Regions from separate parts of the Oikeobacillus pervagus genome, predicted to be linked through region 1. Evidence: predicted binding sites of a transcription regulator. Region 1 holds the regulator's gene; the other holds the start of a gene.

Region 1 (7,684 bases):
AGCTTTGCCCCCATGTTTTCGAATGCATCTTCAAGTTCGATTTCTTTCGCGATTGTTACACCGTCATTTGTAATAAGAGGTGAACCAAATTTTTTCTCGAGAACTACGTTACGTCCTTTAGGTCCAAGAGTTACTTTTACAGCATCTGCTAATTGATCAACCCCGCGAAGCATTGCGCGACGTGCTTCTTCTGAGAATTTAATCTCTTTTGCCATTTAAAAAACCTCCCTTAAATTATGAAAAAATGGTCTATTTCGTTTAACTATATTACTCGCTAATTACAGCTAGAATGTCACTTTCACGAAGAATTAAGTATTCTTTTCCTTGGTATTTCACTTCTGTACCAGAATATTTTGAGAAGATGATGCGGTTATCGACAGCAACTTCTAGAGCAACACGCTCACCGTTGTCAAGTACGCGGCCAGTTCCAACAGCCACTACTTTACCTTCTTGTGGTTTTTCCTTTGCTGAATCCGGTAAAACGATACCGCTAGCAGTTTTTTCTTCTGATTCGACTAGCTCAATTACGACGCGATCACCTAATGGTTTTAACAAGTGAAACAACCTCCTCTAAATATATGTAATATCATTTTTTATTAGCACTCGTCTCACCTGAGTGCTAACACAATTATTATAATAAATAATCCAGATTTATTTTGCAAGGGTGATGCTCAAAAAAATTTTCCAACACACCCTCTTTATTGTATAAAATTCAGGAAAAAATATACATGCATATTTTGAGGAGATGTTAAGTAGAAGATTGGGATTCCTCCATTTACAAAAACGGTCTATTTGAAAAATATGTACGAAAACGATTAAAATGAAGTATGGGATTCATCAAGTGAAATAGCAGCGGCTATCTTATTTATCGTATCCTAACAAAAATAAAGGGGTTCAACTAAATTTGAAAAAAGAATATGGTTTTATATTAATAGTTTACCTTATTATGCACTTATCCAGTTTTATCGGAATTCCTCTTGTTTATAAAATTGGCATTAATCAAGGCGTTGAGCCTTCTATGATGCAGCAACTAACGCCTGGCTACTGGCTGACATTCAGCTTCTCTGTTGCCTTAGTCATCATTCTGCTCATCTTAAAGAAAGCAGAAATAAGACAAACCCGACTCCATTCAGATCCTCCTATGCATGTACAGGGTTCGACCTTTTGGGCAATTGCTGGAGTATTTCTCGCCTTTTTTGCTCAAGATATTGCCATTAGAATTGAACTTTTACTTGGAGTCACTCCTGGATCGGAAAACACGCAACAAATTATTCAAATTATCGAATATGTACCCTTTACGATGATTGTTGCCTCTATATTAGGTCCCATCCTCGAGGAAATTGTCTTCCGAAAGGTCATATTCGGCAGCCTCTATGAAAGATTTCCCTTTTGGGTTGCTGCACTCATTAGTTCAGTTATTTTCTCTGCGGCCCATATGGAACTAGAGCATACTTTATTATATTCTGCCATGGGATTTACCTTTGCTTTTTTATATGTAAAAACAAAACGTTTAATCGTTCCCATTATCGCTCACGTGTCGATGAATACATTGGTCATATTAGGCCAATATTTCTTTCGGGATGAATTAGAAAAATATATAGAAGAAGCAGAAAAAATTTCAGGGTTTATTGGAGGATTCTTTTAATGAAACAAACATCATGGTTACCCGGGACATTAAACATCCTACTAGGAGTGTTTTTTACTTATATTGCGATTGTGACAGTGAATTCGAATGGCTTTGGATTTTTTACTTACTTGCTCATTCTATTAGCGACCTTAGATATTGGCACGGGCTTACGAATGACCTTTGCTCATTTTCGTCATAAAAAGAGAGAAAAAAAATAGACCGCTTGATCGGTCTATTTTTTTTGAGCTTCTTCCGACTCTATTTCCCTTTCCATTTGCTCTTCTGCCTCAATTACCTTTCGATAGCCAATTTTTGAGATCCAAATACTAATTTCGTATAAAATACAAAGTGGAATGGTGACCATCATATGTGACATCACATCTGGCGGGGTAATAAGAGCCGCAATGACTAATAAAGTGAAATAGGCATATTTACGAATTTTTGCTAAAAACATCGGAGTGATAATTCCTAATCGTGTTAGAAACAACATGACAACCGGCATTTGGAATAAGAAACCAAACGGAATCGTAATTTGAAATAAGAACTGAAAATATTCATTAATACCGATAACCTGTTGAATATCTAGTTTTTCCGACATATTCATCATAAATCGAACAACAAATGGAAAAAGGATAAAATAAGAAAAGGAAAGGCCCCCTAAGAAAAGGAAGACAGAAATTGGAATATAACTTAAAGTAACCTTCCTCTCTTTCTCATATAACCCTGGGCTGATAAAGGCCCATAATTGATACAAAATGACGGGTGAAGTGATGATAAAAGCCAACACAAAGGCCATTTGAAAATAGATTTTCAAAGGGTCCGTCATTCTAAAAGCATTCATCGTTAATTCTTTCGCCTCATCCGCTGACTGTAAATAACGAATAATCGGTTCAGCTAAGAAAAGACTGCCGATGATTGCAATGAAGAAGAAAACGACTACAATCATGAGTCGTTTTCTTAATTCACTTATATGCTCAAAAATCGTCATTTCATTTTGACTCATTCTATTTCATCCTATCATCACTTAGCGTCTTTTTTATCTTTTGAATCATCATCTTCTGCTAAGCCTTTCGTAGCGTCTTTAAATTCGCGCAATGTATCTCCTGCGGCTCTTCCTAATTGAGGGAGCTTTTTTGGACCGAATAATAATACAGCAACAAGTGCAATGATAAGAATACTGCCGATACCTAGTGGCATAAATGCTACACCTCCTTCCTCTAATAATAACTGATTTTGATCATTTTTTCTATTAAGAATTTGTCTCTTCTATGACTTCTTCAGGATAGTTTTTTAGAAAATAAACAAGTGACTGTAATTCAACAGCTAAATCAATGTGATGGACTCTGATCGAAGAAGGTACCGTTAATCTGGCAGGAGTAAAATTAAGTATTCCTTTGATATCCGCTTTTACTAGTCGATCGGTAATTTGTTGGGCAACTGGCGCTGGTACGGTAAGAATTGCCACATGAATTTGTTCTGAAGCTAATCTTTCTTCTAGTTCATCCAAATGATGGACATCAACATCCCCAATTTTCTTCCCGACTTTTTCTGCATTTACATCAAATGCAATATCTATTCTAGTATTATTATTTTTCATAAAATTATAATTTAAAAAAGCCGTGCCTAAATTTCCGACACCAATTAATGCCACTTTCGTAATTTCATCTTGATCTAATGTTTTTCTAAAAAAAGATAGCAAATATCCTACATTATATCCATATCCTTTTTTTCCAAGAGCACCGAAGTAAGAGAAATCACGTCGAATCGTTGCTGAATCGACTTTTACCGCTTCACTTAACTCGGCAGATGAAACTCTTTGCTTGCCTGACGAATGGAGATTTTGAATAAATCGATAATACAATGGCAATCTTTTTGCCGTTGCTTGTGGAATTTTCATTGATTCTTGATTCATAATCTTTCCTCCAACTGCACTAAACCTATACTTTTTTTCTATAGTAAAATTGCATGAATCTTTTCCGTGATTCATGCGTATAACTTACTCTTCCCTATCTGATGTAGGCTGTTCATTTAATTGTTTATAATAATCTGGACTTGAGACTCCACCTGTTTTTTCAATTAAATAGGTAGGGCCTATGACCATTCCTTTGTCCACCGCCTTACACATATCATAAACGGTTAATGCACAGACAGAAGCAGCTGTTAACGCTTCCATTTCTACACCTGTATTCCCCTTTGTTTTTACTTTCGAGGTAATCATTAATTGATAGCACTCACTTTTTTTCTCCCATTCGAAAGAAAGATCGATTCCTTTTAGCGGAATGGGATGACACATCGGAATGATTTCCCACGTCTTCTTCGCCGCCATAATTCCGGCTACTTGCGCTACTGCTAGTACATCCCCTTTCTTCATCTTATTATTTTGAATTGCCCCGTAAATCTCATCATTCACTTCAATGCTAGATCTAGCAATCGCTGTTCGAACTGTTTCAGGTTTTCGACTTACATCGACCATTTTCGCTCGGCCTTCTTCATTAAAATGAGTAAATTGCGACAACATGAACACCTCTTTTTTTACATAATACACTATTTTTCTATGATTGTCTTTGAACTTTGAATATCTTTTCACAAATCATTGAACCTATTCGCACCGTATCTCCTTTAATCATTTAAAATAATCCTCACTGTTGCCTGCCTTATTATGAATAGGATACACTTACAATAGGAATAAGAGGTGAGAAAAATGATTTTACTGCAAGTACAACAACTTTCAAAATTTTTCGCAGCCGAACAAATTTTGTCTAACATAAAGCTAGAAATTCAAACAAACGACCGAATTGCCCTTGTTGGCAGAAATGGGGCGGGAAAATCCACCTTATTAAAGATCATTTCCGGACAAATGTCTTATGATTCCGGCGAAATTATGAAGCCGAAGGACGTATCCATCGGTTATTTAGCCCAGAATACCGGTTTGGAATCCAATTTGTCGATTTGGGAGGAAATGATATCCGTCTTTCACTATCTGCAAAAGATGGAAAAGGATTTGAGGAAACTAGAACAATCCATGTCAGACCCTGCAATCTACCAAGATGAAAAGAAATACGAAAAAGTGTTAAGAGACTATGATCACTTACAAGTGAAATTTAAAGAACTTGGTGGATACCAATATGAGTCAGATACTCGTTCTGTTCTTCACGGATTAAACTTCCAAGACTACGATTATTCGACCAAAATCTCTACTTTAAGCGGTGGGCAAAAGACAAGGCTTGCTTTAGGAAAACTATTATTAACAAAGCCGGACATTCTCATTTTAGACGAGCCTACCAACCATCTGGATATCGAGACTTTATCATGGTTAGAGCAATATTTACAAAACTATGATGGTGCTATCTTGATCGTTTCCCATGACCGTTATTTTCTGGACAAGGTGGTCAACCAAGTTTATGAAATAAGTCGTCATAAAATAAAGAAGTATGTTGGGAATTATAGTAAATATTTAATTCAAAAGGCAAAAGACTACGAACGAGAAATGAAACAATTCGAAAAACAGCAAGATGAAGTGGCAAAGCTTCAAGATTTTATCCAAAAAAACATTGCGAGAGCTTCCACTACCAAACGGGCACAAAGCCGGAGAAAACAATTAAATCGTTTAGAATTAATGACTAGGCCAGAAGGCGATGAAAAATCAGCCCATTTTTCGTTTACGATTGAAAAGCAAAGTGGGAATGAAGTATTACACGTCAATAATGTAGCGATTGGATATGAAGGCGTCGCTGTAGCCGAAAATATCTCTTTTCATCTCACTCGTGAAGAAAGTGTAGCTATAGTGGGACCGAATGGAATTGGAAAATCTACGCTCCTGAAGACAATTATTGATAAATTGCCCACACTTAAAGGGGAAATCACTTTAGGAACCAATGTGACAATCGGCTATTACGATCAGGAACAAGCCGAATTAACATCAAATAAAACCGTCTTAAATGAGTTATGGGATGAATACCCGACGAAACCGGAAAAAGAGATCCGTACGACATTAGGAAATTTCCTCTTTTCAGGTGATGATGTCCTTAAACCTGTTCATGCTTTAAGTGGTGGCGAAAAAGCACGGCTAGCCCTCGCTAAACTAATGATGCAACAGGCAAACCTACTAATCATTGACGAACCGACCAACCATTTAGACATTGACAGCAAAGAAGTGTTGGAAAATGCTTTAATCCATTATCCTGGAACGCTTTTATTTGTTTCACATGACCGTTATTTTATGAATAGAATCGCCTCAAAGATCATTGAACTTTCCCCTGAACAGTCTACTGAATATCTTGGCGATTATGACTACTACGTAATGAAAAAACAGGAACAAATAGAACTTCAACAATTGGATAATGCGACTGTACAAAACGAAAAGACAGCACAGTCTGAGAAAAACAGTTATCACATTGATAAAGAACAAAAAAAGATTGAACGTCAAAAACGCCGAAGACTCGAAGAAATTGAACAATTGATAGAGACATTAGAAGAGGAAATAAATGAAAAAGAACAACTACTATGTGATCCAGAAGTTTATCAAGATCATGAAAAATCACTACAGCTGAATGAAGAAGTAGAGGAAGGTCAACTCAAACTCGAGCAATTAATGGAAGAATGGGAAGAACTGCAGGAAATGCTTGGAGAGGAATAAGAACAACCGATACTGTGAATAAAAAAACTGCTCCATAATTGTAAGACGTTCTCTTTTGAATCACAAAAATTAAATTCGCAACAAAAATAGGGTACGAAATCGCAATGATTTTCGTACCTTATTTTTTGTTGATTTATCAATGTTTTTAGCCACTTGGTATATAAAATCGCAACCCAAATCGCAACGTAATTTTTTAAGTGGGAATGGATGTTCCCATTATGAGAAATACTATGTTAAAATGGATGTGAATTACTATGCCAAAATGGGAGGTTTGAGCTACATGACAAAACCCTTAGAGTTTATCAAACCTAAAAATAAAAACGCTAAAGAAGTAAACTGGAAAATTTCCGAACGAACCAGAGCTATTGTTTCTTACTACGCTGAATACTGTGAATACACCGAAGAAGAGGTTGTCGATGAATTCCTACAACGGAACTTGCTAAAAGATGACCAATTTATCGAATGGGTAAAAGCCCTCCGTAATAATAAGCGTATGTTGAAAGCCATTGGAATAGAAGAAAATGAGTAGGTGATTACTTTGTCTAAGTTGAAACAGCTTCTTCCGAAATTTCAAGATAAATTGGAAATTACTTGCCCTGTCAGTGATGATGAAATATTGGATAGGCAATTACAATATCCACTTCTTGCTCCTATGAAGTTTGCTAAACGATATCATAATCATTTGTACGAACCTGTTTCGTTTTCATTAAACGGTCATGAATATAAGATTCAATACAATCACTGTGCGAATCCATTTTGCGAGTCTTTTGGCTTACAACAGGAACGGTTTGAAAAGGTAAAACACAAACCCTATCGTTACAAGTTACAAGGGGCGAAAAATAGAAGGGCGAAATATATTGTGTGTAATGACCTTCCTATCGTCACAAAATTGCCAAAGGCAACGCTTAATTGCACCACAAATACTTTTTCCAATTGGGCGGTTACGGAGGAAATTAAACGTCTTACGGAGCTTCAAACTATCGTTGAAATAGAACCAGAATACACTTTTCATAAAGATGACTGTAAGTATGATGGGATAACTCCTTTCACCGAAAAATCCTATTTTTACAAAAGAGGAAAAAGTAAAAGTAATTCACAAAAATATCAATGCAAAGAATGTAAAAAATACACCAATGTTTTACCGATTAAAAGAGAATCAACTACCTATCATCAAAAACGAAACGATATACTCCCTCTCTTCTCTAAGTTATTGTTAAATAAAACTTCGGTCAGAAGAACCTGTGATATGTTGGAGATTGGGATGAAAACCTATTACAACAAACTGGAATGGCTCTATCGCTGTTGCTTGGAGTTTTTGGACAAACATGAAACAAAAGGCTTTCAGAATAAAGCCTTTAATGAAATATGGTTGAATACAGATAAGATGCAATACAATCTAAACAACATTCGGAGAAAAGGTA
Region 2 (7,684 bases), on a different contig from region 1:
GGGATTACACCAAATGTATCGACCATTTTATCTAAATTAAAATAGCGCTCGTCAAGCCAATTTGAAAATAGTCCTGTATCAGAGAAATCAAATGGGCTAGTTAAGAAGATTAAATTACGAATTGGTAACTCAGGATGAAGGGCGGCAAAAATGGATGTCATCGTCCCCCCCATACAATAACCGAGTAAGCTCACTTCATTCGCATTGGACGTCCGCAGCACTTTTTGAACTGCACGAGGGATATAATCTAAAATGAAATCATCTAGCTTCATGTTTCGATCTTCATATCCTGGTGTACCCCAGTCTAAAAGGTACACATCATGTCCTTGATTTGTCAAATATTCAATTAAGCTACTGCCAGGAGTTAAATCTAAAATATAAGGTTTATTAATAAGGGCATAAATCATTAATATAGGGACCTTATTTGTTTTCTCCTTTGTTGGTTGATAGCGGTATAACTTGCTTTTATTTTTCGTCCAAATGACTTCCTTAGGGGTTTGTCCAACTTGCGGTTCAGGATCTTTTACTAAAACTTCAGAAACTCGTTTAAACCGATCATAATTTTTTTGTACAACCTCAGGCATCATATTGACCCAAGATTCCAATTCTTTTGTCGTAGAATACACCATTGATTTCCTCCTTCATTTGCAACAAATAGTACAAGGGACAACTAAAGCATCTTCATGAAAGTGGGTTTATTTTTCAAGATTTGAGTTACATATATACTCCGCCGTTTACATTTAAGCATTGACCTGTAATATAATCACTATTCGCTAAAAAGATCACGGCTTCAGCCACTTCAGAGGTAGATCCTAAGCGTTTCATCGGAATTCTTGAAACAATTGATTCTAAAATATTGTCTGGAATCGCAGCAGACATTTCAGTTTCAATATAGCCAGGGCAAACGGCATTGACGGTTATTCCGCTTTTCGCTGTTTCTAAAGCAAGTGATTTTGTGAAACCGATCATTCCCGCTTTGGACGCGGAATAGTTCGTTTGTCCGAATCCGCCCGCTTGGCCAATAATTGAACTGATGTTAATGATTCGTCCATATTTTTGATCTAACATCGTATTAATAACTGCGGAAGTAGTATGATAGATACTATTAAGGTTTACATTAATGACTTCATTCCATTCTTCTTCACTTAATTTCCGGAATGTACGATCACGTGTAATTCCGGCATTATTAACTAGAATGTCTACTTTCCCAAATTGGCTTTTGGTTTTCTCGATTAAGTATTGAGCCTCTTCTAAATTGGCTACGTCTGCTTTGCAGGCCAGTGCACTTCCGCCGAATTGTTGTATATCATCTACAACGGACTCAGCTGACTCAAAGCTTGTATTGTAATTAATGACAACATTTGCCCCTTTTTTTGCTAGTTCTTTCGCAATGGTAGCACCAATCCCACGGGAACCTCCTGTTACAATGACAACTTTCCCGTTTAATTTGTTAGCCTCTTCACTAGTTTGAACACGTTTCTTTTCGATAATAGTCATTTACAAAACACTCCTTACGTAGCTATTTTTTATAGAAGATTTATCAATACTTATTAAGATTCTTTTTTATTGGCCTCTGTCTGTTGTGCTGCGGCAGGTTTTTGTGGTGTTTTTTGAGAAGGAACCTGAGTTTTTTCCACCTGTTCTTCCATTAACTTCACCATACGATCTATTTTTTTATCCAATCTCGTGATGCTAGCTTTCAGTCTAGAAATCTCAGTAGAGGTTTCATTCGCCGATAATTCTTCTTCTACTTTTTGATCTAGCTGGTCCACTTTCTCCTCTAAATTAATAATGAGAGAGGCTACATTGGAGATTTCCTCACGAGTGGGCATATTCACTTGCTTTAAATATTGCTCTGTTGTTTTTTGGATCACACCTTGGTATTGCAAATAGGCGTTTTGCACTTGCCCCATCCATTCTGAAAAAGCTTCCTTTTGCATCGTTTCATGAATGACTTCATTCCAGTTTGCTTCTGTTTTCTCATAAAGACTTTTCCAGACTGCAAATGGATCCATCGTTTGTTGTGTCACGAACTCTCAACTCCCTTGACTAGTCTTTTTGAAATTTTTTAAATTTCTTACATAACCTAGGATAATATATTTTGTGCCAGAACGAACTATAAAAAAAACGTGAAATTACACTCAAATGCTGTATAATTCGACAGCTTGCCTTGTAAGGATTCACCAATTAAGGGCAATTGTGTGGGCTTTTGTCGAAAAAGTAAATGTTGACTTTATTTTCATATAGGTGTAAATTACATATATGAGTAACACAAATTGTTAGTAGGTGATTGGGAAATGGTTTCAAATCATAAGAATCCAAAAGAGGAGAAAAGTGCGAAGAAGAGAGTAGGGGGCACACCAAAGAACTTTATGATTCCAGTACTCTTACTATTATTAAGAGATTGGAATGCACATGGTTATGAATTAATGCAAAAACTCATTCAATTTGGGTTTCATTCCATAGATCAAGGGAACTTCTACCGAATTCTTCGCCAATTGGAAAAGGATGAACTCGTTACATCTGAATGGGATACATCAGCAGGTGGTCCAGCAAAACGAATTTATTCACTGACTTCAGCAGGGGAGCAATATTTACAACTATGGGCTGATTCACTTGGTCATTATCAAAAAATGTTGGATCAATTTTTCAATATGTACAGCCAATTTTTCACACCACCTAGCTTTATGACAACAAATGATGACGAGAATAACTAGAGACAAACGCATCTAAGAATAAGCACCTGATTTTTTATGAAATTTATACAGTCTATTTTTTAAACAGACTGTATAAGTTTTTATAATAAGGTCAGCTTTAAGGCCTTAATAATCACTATTAAGATGATGGAGGGTTATGAATCATGGCTACTAAAAGAGATGCTAATAAGTCGGTAAATGTATTGGATGTTTTTTGGGATAGTTGGTTTAATAGTTATAAGACATTCTATTCATTCCAAGATGCTGCAGAATCAAAATCTATTCAAATGTTTGAAGGTCAAAAAGACTGGATCCAATCAGCTAGTGACCAACTTTCAAGACTAGAGGAAGATTCGAAAAAAGTAACTTCTGAATGGAAGTCCAGTTTCCAAGATGCCTTAAACAAGGCACAAAACGAGTATGCTAGTCAAACCTTCTCAGAATGGTCAGATAAAGTAGAGGAGCTTGGGAATAAAGCTCAGACACTAGCATTTAGTCCTGGGAAGGCATCTTTAGAAATGCTGTCCAAATCCCATGCTCATTTAGAAAATACATTCAAAAATGCGATCGATCAACAACAACAAAACCGTGCAGAAGTGATCAAAGCGATTGAAAGTTTTGTTGAACAATTGAAACAAACGCAAACTGGATTGTTGAAATCATTTGATTCTTATAATCCAATCGCAAAATAAGATCCATTATCAGATGTCATTTAGGAGGAAAACATGGGGGAACTAACCTACGAAGACATAAAAGTTGGAGATCAAGCTAGTGTTACAAAGACCGTCTCTGAAGCAGATATTTATCAATTTGCAGGAATAACAGGCGATTTTAACCCTATACATGTTGATAAAGAATTTGCAAAGGATACTGTTTTTAAAGAACGAATTGCACATGGTATTTTAACAGGCGGGTTTATTTCTACCGTAATTGGGATGAAATTACCAGGTAAAAATTCGATCTATTTATCACAAAACTTTAATTTTAAAGCTCCCGTGAAGATTGGAGATACAGTCAAAGCTGAAGTGACCGTTCTTGAGAAAATCGATAAAAAGAAGATTATTCTGTTAGAAACGATTGTTAGAAATCAACATGGTGAAGTGGTCATTGACGGTGGCGCAACGGTGATGAAAAAGGAATAATGAATATTATGCAATGAGCGTCCTATTTAGTAGAAAAGGACGCTCATTTAATTTTGATTTGGGGTAAATGGAGGAGAAATATGGGGGTATTTTCTATTTAATTCTTGTGAAAAAATGTGAGGGATTTCTACTGGGTGAATCATTATTTGGAATATTTCACCTTATAATATCGCTACTTTGTGACAATTTCATGAACATTTTTAAAAATAAACCTTGACATATTATTGGTTTTTTCAGAATATTTAGGTAGGCTTATAATAGGGGGAATGAAATTGCAGAAAGAAATATTAGCAATATTAGAAAAGATAAGTGGAATCGTTTGGGGTTTACCGCTCCTTATTTTATTGGTAGGAACCGGAATTTATTTAACTTTTCGAATAGGATTTTTACAATTGCGTCTTCTACCATATTCATTAAAGCTTGCTTTTAGTTTTAAACAAGATAAAAGATCGGAGGGGGATATTTCTCACTTTCAGGCGCTGATGACTGCGCTTGCTGCGACGGTCGGTACTGGGAATATCGTTGGGGTAGCAACGGCGATTTTCCTTGGTGGCCCAGGAGCTGTCTTTTGGATGTGGGTATCGGCTTTCTTCGGAATGGCTTCGAAATATGCTGAGGCAGTGCTCGCTGTTAAATATCGTGTACAAGATGAAACGGGAGAGATGTCTGGTGGTCCAATGTACTACTTAGAACGGGGACTCAAACAGAAATGGCTCGGCGTCCTGTTCGCGGTATTTGGAGCAATTGCCGCTTTTGGAATCGGAAACCTTGTTCAGTCCAATGCAGTTTCAACTGTAGTCAAATCGACATTCAATGTAAGTCCTTGGATCACAGGTGTTTTGTTAACAGTATTTTCCGCTTTAGTCCTAATAGGTGGAATCAAAAGTATTGGAAAAGTAACAGCCTTCTTTGTTCCAATTATGGCACTATTTTATATTATTGCAGGTGGAATTATTTTAATTATGAATTTCGATCTTGTTCCTGCTGCTGTGAGCCTTATTTTTACAGATGCTTTTACTGGGCAGGCTGTTGCCGGAGGAGCGATCGGTGCTGTGATCCGTTATGGGGTTGCTCGCGGGGTATTCTCAAATGAAGCTGGGATGGGGTCCGCTCCAATCGCCGCTGCTGCTGCTAAAACAGATTTGCCAGGAAGACAAGCTTTAGTATCCATGACGCAAGTATTTATTGACACACTTGTGATTTGTTCGATTACAGGGATTACAATCGTGATGGCTGGTATGTATGGCGGGGATATTCCAGCGGGAGAATTAACGACCAGCTCGTTCTCGCACTTCTTAGGACCAATCGGCTCAACGGTCGTAGCACTAGGTTTATTGTTCTTCGCTAGTTCTACAATTATAGGCTGGTCTTATTACGGTGAAAAATGTTTTACTTATTTATTTAGCAAAAAAGTCGCTATTTATTATCGCGCTGTATTCGTCATCGCTGTTTTTATTGGTGCAATTGTCAACTTAAATGTCGTATGGGCATTTGCTGATATTATGAATGGACTTATGGCGTTCCCGAACTTAGTTGGTTTACTCGGCCTTTCAGGAGTCGTGGTTCATGAAACAAAAGTCATTCTAGCCAAAATTAAAGAAGAAAAAGAAGAGCTAAAACAAAGCGCTTAAGCAGGAAATGTAAAAAAGTCCCTCGCGTGTTTGGGGGACTTTTTCTATATGAGCAAATAAAAAAACTAGCTCCATCATCGGGGCTAGTTGATTTGAATTGTTTAGCAGCCGCAAATGCCGTACATTATATAAGAAAGTTTTAAACCACCACTCCTCAAAGTGGGTGTTTGCAGAAACCTTCATGCTCGTTCCCCAAGTCCTTTAGACAGGGACTTATCAATTCAGCTTCGATATAAAACTCCCTTTTACAGCTTAAAGGTTAAAACTTAATTAATCATACGCACATAGCAGCTTACAAACCAATCATACAGGAATTTGTGCGTTTTAGCAAATGGAATATTGAGGATATGCTCATAGGTTTTAAAAATGTAAATAAATTGACATAATATTGAACTTGTGGTATTAAAAATATTGGTTAGACACTTCATTTAACTATCGTTATAGTAGTGGAAATGTAGGAGGAGAGAGTTATGGAAAAAATCCAATTTAAAGCAGAATCCAAAAGATTATTAGAATTAATGATTAACTCTATTTATTCTCAGAAAGAGGTTTTTTTACGGGAGCTCATTTCCAATGCGAGTGATGCAATGGACAAAATCTATTATAAAGCCCTAACAGATGATTCACTAAGTTTTAAAAAAGAGGATTATTACATAAAGATCATACCGAATAAAGAAAAGCGAACACTTACGATCATCGATACCGGAATTGGAATGACGAAAGGGGAACTTGAGAATAACCTTGGAACGATTGCGAAAAGTGGCTCTTTAGCATTTAAGAATGAAACAGAACTTAAAGATGGCCATGATATTATTGGCCAGTTCGGAGTAGGCTTTTATGCAGCCTTTATGGTAGCCGATATTGTGACAGTGATTAGTAAAGCCTTAGGAAGTGACAACGCTTATAGATGGGAATCTGCCGGTGCGGATGGCTATACCATTACACCAGCTAATAAAGAAGATATTGGAACAGAAATTATTTTAACCATAAAAGAAAATACGGAAGATGAAACGTATGATGAATATTTGGATGAACACCGATTAAAAGAGATTATAAAAAAATATTCAGACTTTATATCGTTTCCTATTAAAATGGATGTAACCGTAAGAACGCCTAAAGAAGGAAGCAACGAAGAATTTGATGAATATACAGAAGAAAAAGTCATTAATAGTATGGTTCCTATTTGGCGAAAAAATAAAAACGAGCTGACAACAGAGGATTATGAGAAATTTTATACAGAAAAACGGTATGGTTTTGATAAACCCCTCAAAACGATTCATACGAGTGTCGATGGAACGATTAGGTACCACGCGATTTTATTTATCCCAGAAAAAACCCCTTTCGACTACTATTCTAAGGAATATGAAAAGGGTTTAGAACTATATTCCAACGGTGTATTAATTATGAGCAAATGCTCGGATTTGCTACCGGACTATTTCAGCTTTGTCAAAGGGATGGTGGACTCAGAAGATCTATCTCTTAATATTTCAAGAGAGATGTTACAACAAGATCGTCAATTGAAGTTAATCGCTAAAAATTTAAATAAAAAGATCAAAAATGAATTGCTAAGCCTTTTAAAAAATGAAAGAGAAAAGTATGAAACATTTTATCAATCATTTGGTCGTCAATTAAAATATGGGGTTTACAGTGATTTTGGAATGAATAAAGAAGTTCTGCAGGATTTAATTATGTTCTACTCTTCAAAAGAGAAGAAAATGGTTACATTAGCGGAATATGTAGAGAGAATGCCGGAAGACCAACCATTTATTTACTATGGCTCGGGAGAATCATATGATCGAATCGAAAAACTACCTCAGACAGAATTAGTCCATGATAAAGGCTATGAAGTTCTCTATTTCACAGATGAGATTGATGAATTTGCTATTAGAATGTTAAGGACTTATAAGGAAAAAGAATTTAAATCGATCTCTAGTAGTGACCTAGGGTTTGAAACAGAAAACGAACAACCTTCAGAATCAGAAGAAAAAGAAAACAAAGCATTGTTTGATTACATGAAAACAACACTATCAGGAAAAGTTAAAGATGTACGGGCATCTAAACGACTAAAATCCCATCCAGTTTGTTTTTCAACTGACGGGGAGGTCACAATTGAAATGGAGAAAATTCTTAACTCCATGCCGGATAGCCAAAATATAAAAGCAGATAAAGTATTAGAATTAAACGTGTCACATGAAGTGTTCCAATCATTGAAAAA

The links. Region 1 encodes Rex, which represses fermentation and respiration genes when NADH is low (regulators of the CRP and FNR family bind a similar motif). Its sites were predicted from a motif close to TTGTGAAATATTTCACAA; they were not measured.
Region 2: the regulator Rex is predicted to act here: its motif matches at 2,057-2,074, upstream of J2S13_RS01855 (poly(R)-hydroxyalkanoic acid synthase subunit PhaE).

The regions. Positions count from the first base shown of each region.
Region 1 covers NZ_JAUSUC010000052.1:5,506-13,189, reverse strand. The annotation lists gene groL (chaperonin GroEL) at 1-215, opposite strand, end outside; gene groES (co-chaperone GroES) at 268-555, opposite strand; gene J2S13_RS14495 (CPBP family intramembrane glutamic endopeptidase) at 905-1,645, shown strand; gene J2S13_RS14490 (YdiK family protein) at 1,645-1,845, shown strand; gene tatC (twin-arginine translocase subunit TatC) at 1,860-2,630, opposite strand; gene J2S13_RS14480 (twin-arginine translocase TatA/TatE family subunit) at 2,648-2,824, opposite strand; gene J2S13_RS14475 (redox-sensing transcriptional repressor Rex) at 2,877-3,539, opposite strand; gene moaC (cyclic pyranopterin monophosphate synthase MoaC) at 3,624-4,142, opposite strand; gene abc-f (ribosomal protection-like ABC-F family protein) at 4,329-6,263, shown strand; gene J2S13_RS14460 (hypothetical protein) at 6,544-6,792, shown strand; gene J2S13_RS14455 (insertion element protein) at 6,802-7,684, shown strand, end outside.
Region 2 covers NZ_JAUSUC010000003.1:23,743-31,426, forward strand. The annotation lists gene phaC (class III poly(R)-hydroxyalkanoic acid synthase subunit PhaC) at 1-587, opposite strand, end outside; gene fabG (3-oxoacyl-[acyl-carrier-protein] reductase) at 715-1,497, opposite strand; gene J2S13_RS01855 (poly(R)-hydroxyalkanoic acid synthase subunit PhaE) at 1,551-2,030, opposite strand; gene phaQ (poly-beta-hydroxybutyrate-responsive repressor) at 2,298-2,717, shown strand; gene phaP (polyhydroxyalkanoic acid inclusion protein PhaP) at 2,861-3,388, shown strand; gene J2S13_RS01870 (MaoC family dehydratase) at 3,422-3,838, shown strand; gene J2S13_RS01875 (alanine/glycine:cation symporter family protein) at 4,105-5,469, shown strand; RNA gene ssrS (6S RNA) at 5,571-5,766, opposite strand; gene htpG (molecular chaperone HtpG) at 5,940-7,684, shown strand, end outside.